One region of the Ensifer sp. CCNWLY38 genome, then DNA from elsewhere that is predicted to be linked to it. Evidence: riboswitches for the same ligand, from Rfam matches in the RefSeq annotation. Region 1 holds a riboswitch; each other region holds the start of a gene.
What was found. A riboswitch is a leader RNA that binds a small molecule or an ion and turns the genes downstream of it on or off. The one in region 1 is predicted to bind thiamine pyrophosphate.
Positions count from the first base shown of each region.

Region 2: linked by a shared signal. The riboswitch ahead of thiD (bifunctional hydroxymethylpyrimidine kinase/phosphomethylpyrimidine kinase) and the one ahead of thiB (thiamine ABC transporter substrate binding subunit) in region 1 are both predicted to bind thiamine pyrophosphate.
Region 3: linked by a shared signal. The riboswitch ahead of thiO (glycine oxidase ThiO) and the one ahead of thiB (thiamine ABC transporter substrate binding subunit) in region 1 are both predicted to bind thiamine pyrophosphate.
Region 4: linked by a shared signal. The riboswitch ahead of thiC (phosphomethylpyrimidine synthase ThiC) and the one ahead of thiB (thiamine ABC transporter substrate binding subunit) in region 1 are both predicted to bind thiamine pyrophosphate.

Region 1 is NZ_JBBBBO010000005.1:195,983-199,215, forward strand. It holds gene thiP (thiamine/thiamine pyrophosphate ABC transporter permease ThiP) at 1-1,067, opposite strand, end outside; gene thiB (thiamine ABC transporter substrate binding subunit) at 1,099-2,127, opposite strand; TPP riboswitch at 2,177-2,295, opposite strand; gene V7S54_RS12940 (GNAT family N-acetyltransferase) at 2,441-2,926, shown strand; gene V7S54_RS12945 (thiamine diphosphokinase) at 3,011-3,233, shown strand, end outside.
Region 2 is NZ_JBBBBO010000020.1:24,020-27,252, reverse strand. It holds gene V7S54_RS30565 (glycosyltransferase family 4 protein) at 1-1,134, shown strand, start outside; gene thiD (bifunctional hydroxymethylpyrimidine kinase/phosphomethylpyrimidine kinase) at 1,290-2,099, opposite strand; TPP riboswitch at 2,353-2,455, opposite strand; gene V7S54_RS30555 (hypothetical protein) at 2,787-3,134, opposite strand; gene V7S54_RS30550 (recombinase family protein) at 3,203-3,233, shown strand, end outside.
Region 3 is NZ_JBBBBO010000003.1:232,159-235,391, forward strand. It holds gene V7S54_RS08145 (thiazole synthase) at 1-658, opposite strand, end outside; gene thiS (sulfur carrier protein ThiS) at 662-859, opposite strand; gene thiO (glycine oxidase ThiO) at 856-1,827, opposite strand; gene V7S54_RS08160 (hypothetical protein) at 1,885-2,022, shown strand; TPP riboswitch at 1,988-2,108, opposite strand; gene bioB (biotin synthase BioB) at 2,511-3,233, shown strand, end outside.
Region 4 is NZ_JBBBBO010000003.1:389,262-392,494, reverse strand. It holds gene V7S54_RS08900 (sensor histidine kinase) at 1-449, shown strand, start outside; gene V7S54_RS08895 (sigma-54-dependent transcriptional regulator) at 453-1,817, shown strand; TPP riboswitch at 1,913-2,041, shown strand; gene thiC (phosphomethylpyrimidine synthase ThiC) at 2,132-3,233, shown strand, end outside.

The sequences.
Region 1 (3,233 bases):
GCATGGCGTGGCGCGGTGACCGTCGCTGCGGCGCGGATCATCATGGCCGCCATGGCGACGGAGGCGAGTGCCGAGGCGAGCGCGATCGCCGCACTCGTCATCAGCGCCCGGTGCACGTTCGGATCGCGCGCGAGCTTCAGAAGATCGGCCTGCAGGCCGGAGACGACCACCGCAATCAGCGGGGCGATGAGAAAGAGCAATGCCAGGATGATCCAGGCGCCATCGTTGAACCGCGCCGCTGTCGTTGCGCCATCGAAGCGCCTAACCGTGCGGCCGCCGGTCATGCCCTCTTCCGGCTCCGTTGCCAGTCGTCTGAGGATGAGAAGCAGGATACCGGTCATGGCGATCTGCAGGCCGGACAGCGCGATGGCGCGTGGCGGATCGAAATCGAAGCGCAGCGCCTGATAGATCGCGACCTCGATGGTGCTGGCAGCGGGCCCGCCGCCAAGCGTCAGCACGAGCGTGAAGCTGGTGGCGCAGAGCATGAAGACGAGGCCGGCCGCGCCCGGCAGCAGGCCGCGCAGGACAGGCCATTCGATGAAGCGGAAGAGCGCTCGGGAGGGCATGCCGAGATTGGCAGCGCTGCGCCAGTATTCGGCCGGAATGCGCTCGAGGCCGGCCAGGAACAGGCGCGCCGCGAGCGGCATGTTGAAGAAGACATGGGCAAGAAGGATGCCGAACAGGCCATAGATGCTGATCGATTGCTCGAGGCCGAGCCAGCGCAGGCCGGAATTGAGGAAGCCCTGGCGTCCCCAGATCTCGATCAGCCCGAGTGCGCCGACGAGAACGGGCAGGCCGAGCGGCAGCGCCATCAGCCGCAACAGCCAGATCCGGCCGAAAAACTGCGGCCGCCGCGCCAGCGCCCGTGCCACCGGTATCGCGAATAGCACGGACAGCAGAGTGGAAAGGCTAGCCTGCAGCAGCGTGAAGCGGGTGACGCGCCAGATATAGGCATCGAACAGGGTGCCTTCGTCGGTGCCGCCGGTCTGGGCGAGCAAGGCAGCGATCGCCAGGCCGACGAAGAGCAGGAAGGCGCCGAGGCAAAATGCCCCGGCGACAACAGTCATGCGGTTTTCGCGAAGTGCGAACAATCCGGCCTCAGTTCTTGCTCATGGCAGCAAGCCACTCGTCGATCCAGGCCTTGCGGTTCTTCGCGACCTCTTCCGATGGCAGCAGGAAGGTCTTCTCCGGGTTGACCAGCTTGTTGAAGGCGTCCGGCAGCGGCTCCTTAGTCGCTGCGACCGGCATCATCCAGTTGGTCGTCGGGATGATCGACTGGAACTCCGGCCCGGTCATGAAGGCGAGAAACTGTTTTGCCAGTTCTGGCTCCTTGGCATTTTTGGTCATGCCGGCGACCTCGATCTGGATGTAGTGACCTTCCGAGAAGGTGGCCGCCTGGTAGCGCTCGGTGTTCTCAGCGACCATGTGGTAGGCGGGCGAGGTGGTGTAGGAGAGCACCATCGGCGCTTCGCCCTTGGTGAAGAGGCCGTAGGCTTCCGACCAGCCGGGGGTGACCGTGAGAACCCGATCCTTGAGCTTTGCCCAGGCGGCGCCCGCCTCGTCACCGTAGACCGCCTTGACCCAGAGCAGCAGACCAAGGCCCGGCGTCGAGGTGCGCGGATCCTCGATGACGATCTTCTGCGACGCGTCGCCTTCGACCAGGTCCTTGAGGCTCTTCGGCGGTGTCTTCAGGGTCTCGGTGTCATAGACGACGGCGAAATGGCCGTAGTCGTAGGGCAGGAAAGTGTCATCGGAGAAACCGCCCGGAACCTTCAGATCCTTGGCTTCGATGCCATGCTGCGCGAAGAAGCCGGTCGCCTTGGCTTCCGCCACGAGGTTGGTGTCGAGGCCGAGCACGATGTCGGCCTTCGAAGCTTGCCCTTCGAGCTTCAGACGGGTCAAGAGCTCAACGCCGTCGGCGACGCCGACATAGTTGACCTTGCACTCGCAGGTCTTTTCGAAGGCTTCCGCGACCTTGGCGCCCGGACCCCATTCGGTGATGAAGCTTTCGTAGGTGTAGACCGTCAGCGTCTTGTCGGCAGCAGCAGCGCCACTGGCGAAGGCAAGGCTTGCCGCTGCGCTGAGCGCTAGCCGGCTAAGTATTTTGAGCTGTGAAGAATTGGACATGCGAAGCACCTCTCCCAAAGTTCGTTGTTGCACGGGAAAAGGGCGTATCGGTGCGATCGCGTCTAATCCCTCCGCCGGTATGAGCCGGATCAGGTTCCGCGGGTTGGCGTTTTGACGCCTCTCAGCCTCCGGCCGCTTCGCGGTCGGGAGGCACCCCGTTAGAGCGGCAAGAGATTTACCGCTGCGTTGGCTCCATGGCAAGCGGTGTTTGGAATGGCCGATGCATGGGTCGAGCCCATTTTGCGCTGGGCGTTTCCGCCAAACGGTAACTGCGCTATGACACCATCACGCTTAGCCGCAAGGAGGAAACGCCATGCCAGATATGCTCGTTCGACTTTATGCCCTTCCGGCAGAGCCCCAGTCGCGGCTTGGTTCAGGCATCAGCATCCGTCGCGCCATGGCGCCGGAACGCCGTCTGGTGGTCTCCTGGATCGAAAAGACGTTTGGTGCCGGCTGGGCGGGCGAAGCGGAGGCTGCCTTCTCCTCGACCCCGACGCGCATGCACATCGCGGTGCATGACGAAAAGATCGTCGGCTTTTCCTGCCATGACGTCACGGCGCTCGGCTTCTTCGGCCCGACCGGCGTCGATGAAAGCATGCGCGGGCAAGGTATCGGCGAAGCGCTGCTGCTTGCGAGCCTGACGGCGATGCGCGACGCCGGCTATGGCTATGCGATCATCGGTGGCGTCGGCCCGGCGAAGTTCTACGAGCGCGTGGCAGGCGCGATCGAAATTCCCGATTCAACACCCGGGATCTATGCCGGCATGCTGTTCCCGGAACCGGTGCCGGAAGGGCACTGATGGCTACGGCAAATTGCTGCGATCGCAGCGGTTTGCGGTTTTCTTCGTTTTCCTTCCGCGATCCTTTGCGCTATGGGCATTGCCATGGCTCGATCGACCTTCACCATTTTGCTTGGCGGCGCCCTCTCGGTGACCAGCCGGCTGTCAGAGCAGCTCAGCGGCAGCCGCTTCGTTGCCGCTGACGGCGGCATGCGCCATGCGCGCCTGCTCGGCGTCGTGCCGGATGTCTGGGTCGGCGATTTCGATTCGACCGAAGACGCCCTGCTGTCCGACTTCGCCTCGGTTCCACGCGAGCCCTATCCGGCGG
Region 2 (3,233 bases), on a different contig from region 1:
TCGGCGCTGATGAGCCTTCGCCTGGCGATGGACGAGGTGCTCTACCATGCCGAGGACTTTGATCATTTCTTCCTGTCCAACGGCGATACCGACGCGATCCGTCGCGACCTCTTGCGCTTTGTGGGAGACATCAAGCCGGACATCGTCCACTTCCACCATATCATCGGCTTCGGACTGGAAGCGCTCTATGCGGTGCGCGACGCTCTGCCGAAAGCGCGCATCGTCGTGACCTTCCACGAGTACCTGCCGATCTGTCACAACCACGGACAAATGGTGAAGCGGCCCTCGGGCCAGCTTTGCAATGGCGCATCGCCGATCAGTTGCCACACGTGTTTCCCCGAAATTCCGGTATCACGCTTCGTACGGCGTGAGCAGTTCGTGCGGGGCATGCTGAACCTTGCCGACGCCTTCATCGCCCCAAGTGCTTTTCTCGCCAATCGCTATGTCGAGTGGGGCATCGCTGCCGAGAAGATATTCGTGATCGAAAACGGCATCGTCCTGGGTGAAAAGACGCCGGCGCGTGAATTGCCGGCGCCGACGGCACGTCGCAATCGTTTTGCCTATTTCGGGCAGATGACCCCGTTCAAGGGCGTTCACGTGCTGATCGACGCTGTATCGCGCGTGCCCGACGAGATCTGGGGTGACGATTCCACCTTGATGATCTTCGGCGGAAACCTCGAGCGTCAGCCGACCGAGTATCAGGACCGCGTGGCGAAACTGATCGAAGATGCCGGCCGGCGCGTCCGCTTTTACGGCTCCTACCAAAACCAGGACATGCCAAGGCTGATGCGCTCGGTCGACTGGGTGGTGATGCCTTCGGTCTGGTGGGAGAATTCTCCGATCGTCATCCAGGAAGCCCTGCACCATGGCAGGCCGATCATATGCTCCGACATCGGCGGCATGGCCGAGAAGGTTCGCGACCGCCTCGACGGCTATCATTTCCGTGCCGGCAGCGCGCAAGACCTTGCGGATCGGCTTATCGACGTGCTGAGCACGCCACGGTCATGGGACAACCTCAGGGCAACCCTCAGGCGCCCGATGAGCCATGTCGACTGCGGCCGCGAACATGTCGCGCTCTATCGGAAATTGCTCAAGGAGGAGCAGCCGGTTCACCCGAGCGCCGCTGTGGCCTGAATCGAAAAGCGCGCAGCCCCCGTCGTTCATCCTGCGATTGCAAGCGACGAACTTCCCGCCTCGAAGGTCATTCCATTGCTTATTGCGCAATGGAATGACCTGGTTCGTGAAGGTGAACTTGAACGGTGGAACCGGCACAAGGCTCGGGAATCGGATTAGTTGCCTCTCGGACTCCACCACTGATGGAAGTGATGAACCGGTCCCCGCCCCTGCCCGATTTTGAGCGCTGCTGCGGCAACAAGCGCCTCATGCAGATAGGTCTTGGCAGCGATAACCGCGTCTTCAAGTGTCTGCCGGTGGGCAATACCGGCAGCGATTGCGGCAGACAGCGTGCAGCCGGTGCCATGATCGTTCCTCGTTTCAACCCGCGGGCGCGACAGGCGCAAGGCGGTGTCCCCGTTGAAGAGGATGTCAACCGCTTCGTCGCCCTTGGCATGCCCGCCTTTCATCAGCACGGCGCGCGCACCAAACTTCAGGAGCATCTCCGCCTGGCGGGCCATTTCTGTCTCATTCTCGGCAACGCTGCGCCCCGTCATCAGTGCCGCTTCGGGCAGGTTCGGCGTCAGGATGAGCGCAAACGGCAGCAGTTCCTCCTTGAGCGTCGAGATCGCATCCGGACGCAACAATACGTCCCCCGAAGTGGCGACCATCACCGGATCGATGACTGCCAAATGCCCGTATCGCTTCAGGCCGGACGCGATCGCCGCAATGATCTCCTGGCGGGACACCATTCCGACCTTCGCAGCGCCAACGGCGAGATCCGAAAACACGGCGTCGATCTGAGCTAGAACGACGCCCGGAGAGATATCCTCAACGGCCGTAACACCTCTGGTGTTTTGCGCGGTGATGGCGGTAATCACGCTGGCACCATAGACGCCGAGCGCCGAAAATGTCTTCAGATCCGCCTGGATGCCGGCCCCCCCACCGGAATCCGAACCAGCAATAGTAACGGCGATGGAGGTCATGCCTGGCTCCGCTGAAATGTGGAAGCGGGTCCAAATATAGCAAACGCGCTCTCAAGCCACCGGCTCAAGCACGCGCAAACTGAGGTGGGTCTTCCATGCAACCTCGAAGAATCCGACCGATTGAGCCGATGGGTCGGTCGTCCCGCCCCCCGGGGTTCTTCGTCGCTACATTCTAAACGGCGTATTGGCACCAACGATCTCCCGAAAATCAAAATCACGGAGATCCAGATGAACGGCGAAGACGCGGGGGTGCCAGAGAGGCCCTTGCCGTTCCTACGCCGGTATGATCCGGATCAGGTTCAAGGGTCTGGCTCACCGCCATCTCAGCACCGTCAGGTGCGCCCCTCGGCAGGCATGAATGCTATGGGAGCGTGGGAGGGGATGTCAATTGCTTGAGTTCAGCAGGCGCGTATGTAAGCCGGTTCGATGCGGGCGAAGGAGGCCCTTAAAGGATACAAACAGAAAAAGGCCCCTTTTGCCTCAAGAGCATAAGGAGCCTTCCGTCTGAGCGTTCGACTTCACAGACGCTGGTAGACTAGCCACGTCAAGGCCGTTAAGGCAAGGGGGGGTTGGAACGCGAGCCTATGCAATCCCGGAGTGATTTGGTCGGCAGCACTACCGATTCACTCAGTGGCGGCGGGCCTTCCACGCATAACGATAGATGTTAGGCGCCTCATCGCATCAATATCATCGCAATGCTTTGAGAATTGCACTTGCTCGGTCCAAGGCCGCTTCCGCTGCACGCAGTTCGAGTGTGACAGACAGAATATCGCGGTGTGCCATTGCGAGCGCAACCTGCAACACTTCATCAGAGTGTCTGGCCAGCAGAACGAGGTGCCATCCGTCGGGGCCGCGATCGCCGGCTAGCCAATACTTTGCCGTTCGGCCACTCGCGCCTGTCCAGCGCATGATCGTCTTTATCGCACGGCCTCCCCCACCCAATTCGCGACGCAGTGCCGCCGCAACGGCGGCAAAGTAATCGTCTCTAGCGGCGCGCGCTGATACTGGAACCATTGTGCCCGTATTCAGATCCATACTGCCCACCTCCCCAGTCTATACTCCGGCATTCTGACCTCAATTCACACGTGATATACCGGCACGTCATGGTTATCGGTTGGACTGAGAACGACGACG
Region 3 (3,233 bases), on a different contig from region 1:
AGGCCATCAGGGCCGGTTTCGTTGCCCCGGCCACGGCGGTGTTGAGCAGAACCGCGTCGAAGCCGAGTTCCATCACCGTGGTTGCGTGTGAGGGTCGGCCGATGCCGGCATCGACGATCAGCGGCATGTCCGGAAAATGGGCCCGCATGGCTCGCAGCGCCGGGATGTTCTGCGGCCCCATGGCGCTGCCGATCGGCGCGCACCAGGGCATCAGCACCCTACATCCGGCCTCGACGAGGCGTTCGCCGACCACCAAGTCGTCGGTCGTGTAGGGGAAGACCTCGAAGCCTTCGGCGCAGAGGATGCGTGCTGCCTCGACCAGCCCGAAGACGTCGGGCTGAAGCGTGTCCTGATGGCCGATGACTTCGAGCTTGATCCAGTTGGTGCCGAAGACCTCGCGTGCCATCTTGGCAGTCAGCACCGCCTCCGACACCGAGTGGCAGCCGGCCGTGTTTGGCAGCACATGTACGCCGAGCGACCGGATCAGTTCGAAGAAGGCGCCGCCCTGGCGGCCGCCGGCGGTTTCGCGACGCAGCGAAACCGTGACGATCTCGGTCGCCGACGAACGAACCGCGTCTTCGAGCGCGGCAGGCGAGGGGTAGCGGGCGGTGCCCAGAAGCAGGCGGGAACGCAGTTCCTGTCCATAAAGCGTCAGCATGTCTCAGCCTCCTTTCATCGGCGAGAGAATTTCGATCCGGTCGCGATCACTGAGGGAATGGGCCGAACGGTCGGCTCGGTGCACCAGCTCGCCGTTGACGGCGGTGGCAAGCCAGTCCCCTTCGAAGTCGAGTGCGGCCAGGAGTTCGGCAAGGGTCGTGACTGTGAGGTCGTGATCCTCGCCGTTGACGGTCAATTTCATGCGGCGTCTCCCTTCAGGTTCCGGGCAAGGGCAAGATCCGCCGCTTCCTCGGCCAAGGCCGGTGAAAGCAGGAAGCCGTGGCGGTAGAGCCCGTTGAGCGTGATGGTGGTTCCGGCACGCGTGACGCGCGGCAGATTGTCGGCAAAGGCCGGCCGGACGCCGGTGCCGGTTTCGAGAAGGCGCGCCTCGCCGAAGGCGGGGTGAAGCGCATAGGCTGCGTTCAGCAACTCCATCAGCGAGCGGGCGGTGATCGGACCGCCGTCGTCGGTTTCGATCATGGTCGCCCCGCACATGAAGAGGCCATCGCCGCGCGGCACGATGTAGAGCGGGATACGCGGATGGATCAGGCGGACTGGCCGCGACAATTCCACTTCGCCGGTCTGCAGATAGAGCATCTCGCCGCGCACGCCGCGCAGGCCGGCGATGGCGCCGATGCGCGAAGCGCCGCTGCAGTCGGCAATCAGATCGCTGTCGCTGTTACTATCCACCTCGCCGATGAAGGCGACGCCGTGCTCGACGAGCTTTTGCCGCAGCAGGACTAGCGCTCGACGAGGGTCGAGATGCGCCTCGCCCGGGAAGAACAGCGCCTCTCGGAAGCGTCCGGCAAGCGCCGGCTCGATCCTTGCGATCGCTTTTTCGTCGAGCCATTCGAAGCCGGTCGTGCGCGAAGCGAAGCGTTTGAGTTCACCGGCGTCTCGCGGCGGAGCGACGACGAGGGTGCCGTTGCGCGACACTTCGCCCGGAAGCGCGCGGTCCCACCAGTCGATGGCGTCGATGCCGCGCGTCAGCACCGTTTCCTCGGCGCTCTCGCGTTCACACCAGGGCGCCAGCATGCCGCCGGCAAACCACGAGGCCGCCCCGCCGAAGTCCGGCTGCCGCTCGGCAACGGCCACCTCGACGCCGCGGGCGATCAGCTCATGCGCCAAGGTCAGCCCGACGACGCCGGCACCTTTGATCAGGGCGCGCATGGTCAATGCGCCCAGCTGCGGCGAGCCGAACGTCGGTCTGAAGGAAGCAGAATCGCGATGAAGATACGCATTGCCGAGGCTCCATTGTTGGAGACCCAGCTCGGACCGGAAGAGAGGGAAGGACGCCTTGCCGAGATCTGCTCGCGCGAACGCGAATGCGGCAGCGATGTCTGCACCGTCCCTACGCCAGTATGAACTGGATCAGGTTCAACGGGTCACTGCGCCGCGGAAACCGCCTAGCAGAATCTCAGCCCCTTGTCGGGACACCCCTGGTGAATGCTTCAAACTGAGCGGCTGGATCGGATTTTGTCAAGGGCTGCCGGTGTGTACCTCGTGCGCAAAAAATTATCTATAAAAAGTGGAAGGACGTGTGTTCTTGAGGCTCGGTGGTGTCGGTAGCGGGCATTGGTCGAGAGATCGACGGCTAGTGCAAGGCGCAAGGTCCCGAAAATCCGGGCATCTGGCCGTTGCTGTTATCGCCATCAGCTGATGCCGCCGCGGCGGAAAGTCGCGGTATTTGCCCTTCTGACCGCAGCCGTCGAGGCGCACATAAGCACGCGATGGTTGATTAATTAGCGTACGCTCTCCTTTTAGGTGGTTGCTTGATGCGGTGTCCGTGAAAATTATAGATAATAATGGATTCTATCTATTTTGCTTTGCCGCAAACAGGGAAGTGAACGAACATGCTGGACACAAACAGTTCGACCGAGCCGACCTCGGGAGCCGCCAAGCCCGCCAAAACCGCCTGGAGTCTGGCCGACGCGCAAGAAATCTATAACTTGCCGTTCAACGACCTTCTGTTTCGTGCCCAGTCCGTTCACCGCGCCCAGTTCGACCCCAATGCCATCCAGATGAGCCGCCTGCTGTCGATCAAGACCGGCGGCTGCGCCGAAGACTGCGGCTATTGCAGCCAGTCGGCACATTACCCGACGGGGCTGAAAGCGTCGAAACTGATGGAAGTCGAGCGGGTGCTTGCGGAAGCACGGAAAGCGAGGGACGGCGGCGCGACGCGCTATTGCATGGGCGCCGCCTGGCGCAGCCCGAAGGAGCGCGACATGGAGGCGATCGTCGCCATGATCGGCGGTGTGCGGTCGCTCGGCATGGAGACCTGCATGACGCTTGGCATGCTGACGCCGGAACAATCCGGGCGGCTCGCAGATGCCGGGCTCGATTACTACAACCACAATGTCGATACGTCGGAGCGCTTCTACGGCGAGATCATCACCACCCGCAGTTTTGCCGACCGGCTGGAAACGTTGGCGAACGTCCGCGACGCGGGCATAAAGGTCTGCGCAGGCGGTATTCTCGGCATGGGCGAGACGGCTGACGATCGGATCTCGATGCTGGTGACGCTCGCCAATCTGCCGGTGCCCCCCGAAAGCGTGCCGATCAACATGCTGATTCCG
Region 4 (3,233 bases), on a different contig from region 1:
TTGCCGAGCCGACGCCGCTGCGTGACGTGATCGAGGGCGCGCTGATGTTGCTCCGCAGCCGCTTCGCCGGTCGCATGGATGCGATCGCCATCGATCTGCCGGATAATGGCCTCAGCGTGGTGGGCAGCCGCATTCGCTTGGAACAGGTACTGATCAACCTTTTGCAGAACGCGCTGGAGGCGCTGGGCGATCGCGCCGATGCCAAGATCCGCGTGCGCTGCGAAGATGGCCCGACCGGCACCGTTGCCCTCGTCGTTGCCGACAACGGCCCCGGCATACCACAGCATATCCGCGAGGACCTGTTCACCCCCTTCAACACCTCGAAGGACGAAGGGCTCGGCCTTGGACTCGCCATCTCCCAGGAGATCGTCGCTGACTATGGCGGCGAGATATCAGTCGAAACCAGCGACAAGGGCACCGTCTTCACGGTTCGCCTGAAGAGGGCCTGAGCGATGCAGCCGTCCGTCTACCTCATCGACGACGACAACGACCTGCGCAAGGCGATGACGCAGACGCTGGAACTTGCCGGTCTCGCCGTCACCTCGCTTGCAAGCGCCGCCGAAGCCTTGGAAACCCTCGACACGAACTTCGACGGCATCGTCGTCAGCGATATCCGCATGCCCGGCATCGACGGGCTGCAGCTCTTTCGCCGCATCGCTGCCTTCGATGCCGACCTGCCCGTGATCCTGGTGACCGGCCATGGCGATATCCCGATGGCGGTGCAGGCATTGCAGGACGGCGTCTATGACTTCATCCCAAAACCTTTTTCCGCCGACCGGCTGGTGCAGAGCGTGCGGCGCGCGCTGGAAAAGCGCCGTCTCGTCATGGAGAACCGCGCACTCAAACGGGCGGCCGAGACGGCCGGCGACAGCCTGCCGCTGATCGGCCAGACGCCTGTCATGGAGCGCTTGCGCCAGACGATCCGGCACATTGCCGATACGGATGTCGACGTGCTCGTCGCCGGCGAAACCGGCAGCGGCAAGGAAGTCGTGGCGACGCTGCTGCACAACTGGAGCCGGCGCCGCGACGGCAACTTCGTGGCGCTGAACTGCGGCGCGCTGCCGGAAACGGTGATCGAGAGCGAGCTCTTCGGCCACGAACAGGGCGCCTTCACCGGTGCCCTGAAGAAGCGTGTGGGCCGGATCGAACACGCGAGCGGCGGCACGCTCTTCCTCGACGAGATCGAGGCGATGCCACCCCCGACCCAGGTCAAGATGCTGCGGGTGCTCGAAGCGCGCGAGATCACGCCGCTCGGCACCAACCAGGTGCGCCCGGTAGATATCCGCGTCATCGCCGCCGCAAAAATCGATCTCGGTGATCCGGCGCAACGTGGCGATTTCCGCGAAGACCTCTACTTTCGATTGAATGTGGTGACGCTCTCGATCCCGCCGCTGCGCGAACGTCGCGACGACATTCCGCTGCTCTTCTCGCATTTCCTGACGCGGGCGGCGGAGCGCTTCAAGCGCGACGTGCCTCACGTCTCGCCGGCAGTGCAGCAACACCTGATGACCCATGCCTGGCCCGGCAATGTGCGCGAACTCTCGCACTTTGCTGAGCGCGTGGCACTCGGCGTCGAAGGCCCGCTGGGACAGCCCGTTGCAGTCGTTGAACAGCCTGGTTTCGCGCTGCCGGAGCGGCTTGAACGCTACGAGGCCGAGATCCTGAAGGAGGCGCTGAGGGCGCAGCGTGGTGACGTCAAGGCGACGATCGAAGCGCTCGGCATCCCGCGCAAGACCTTCTACGACAAGCTCCAGCGCCACGGCATCAACCGCGCCGATTACGCAGAGCGCGGAGTTTCGGAAAAATCCGGCAGCTAGCTCTCGCCAGCGGCCAAAATACACTCAAAAATTGCATCTTCGTCGACGGGCGAATTCGCGCTTGACGACCCGTGCCGTTCGATGGCTATCTCTTGGGCATTCACCAGGGGGGTCCCGCAAGGGGCTGAGATTCTGCTGGATGGCCGGCTTGCCGGCTGTGGCGCAGTGACCCGTTGAACCTGATCCAGTTCATACTGGCGTAGGGACGGTGCAGATATCGAAGCCAGGATTCCGTGCGTCCAGCATCTGGCGGAGCGTCTTTCATCCTTCCGGCATCAGAACTGGGTCTCCAATCGCAAACTTGGAGCCTCGTCATGAATATTGCCACAAAGCCTACCCCCCTCTCGGTCACCCAAGGCCCGCTTCCCGCCTCCTGCAAGGTCCACAAGGCTGGCGTCCTCCACCCGGATATCCGCGTGCCGATGCGCGAGATCGCGTTGCATCCGACGTCCGGCGAACCGCCGGTCACGGTCTACGATTCCTCCGGCGCCTATACCGCTGACGATGCGGAGATCAGCATCGAGGCGGGGCTGCCGCGACTGCGTCGCAACTGGATCGTCGGGCGCGGCGATGTGGAAACCTACGAGGGACGCATCGTCCGTCCTGAAGACAACGGTTTTGCCAGCGGCGACCGGTTGACGCCGACCTTCCCGTTCCAGCATGCGCCGCTGAAGGCGACTGCCGGCAAGGCGGTAACGCAGCTTGCCTACGCCCGCGCCGGCATCATCACGCCGGAGATGGAGTTCGTGGCGATCCGCGAGAACCTCGGCCGCGATGCGGCACGCGCGAAAGCGCGCGACGGCGAAAGCTTCGGCGCCCATATCCCCGACCATGTGACGCCGGAGTTCGTGCGCCAGGAAATCGCCAGCGGCCGGGCGATCCTGCCCGCCAACATCAACCATCCGGAATCCGAACCGATGATCATCGGCCGGAACTTCCTGGTGAAGATCAACGCCAATATCGGTAACTCCGCCGTCACCTCGTCGATGGCTGAGGAGGTCGAAAAGATGGTCTGGGCGACCCGCTGGGGCGCCGATACCGTCATGGATCTTTCGACCGGCCGCAACATCCACAACATCCGTGAATGGATCATCCGCAATTCGCCTGTTCCGATCGGCACCGTGCCGCTCTACCAGGCGCTGGAAAAGGTCAACGGCATTGCCGAAGATCTCAACTGGGAGGTCTATCGCGACACGCTGATCGAGCAGGCCGAACAGGGCGTCGACTATTTCACCATCCATGCGGGCGTGCGTCTGCACTACATCCCGCTCACCGTCGATCGCGTCACCGGCATCGTCTCGCGCGGCGGCTCGATCATGGCCAAGTGGTGTCTGCATCACCACCGGGAAAGCTTCCTTTACGAGCACTTCGAGGAAATCTGCGACATCTGCCGCGCCTATGACGTCTCCTTCTCCC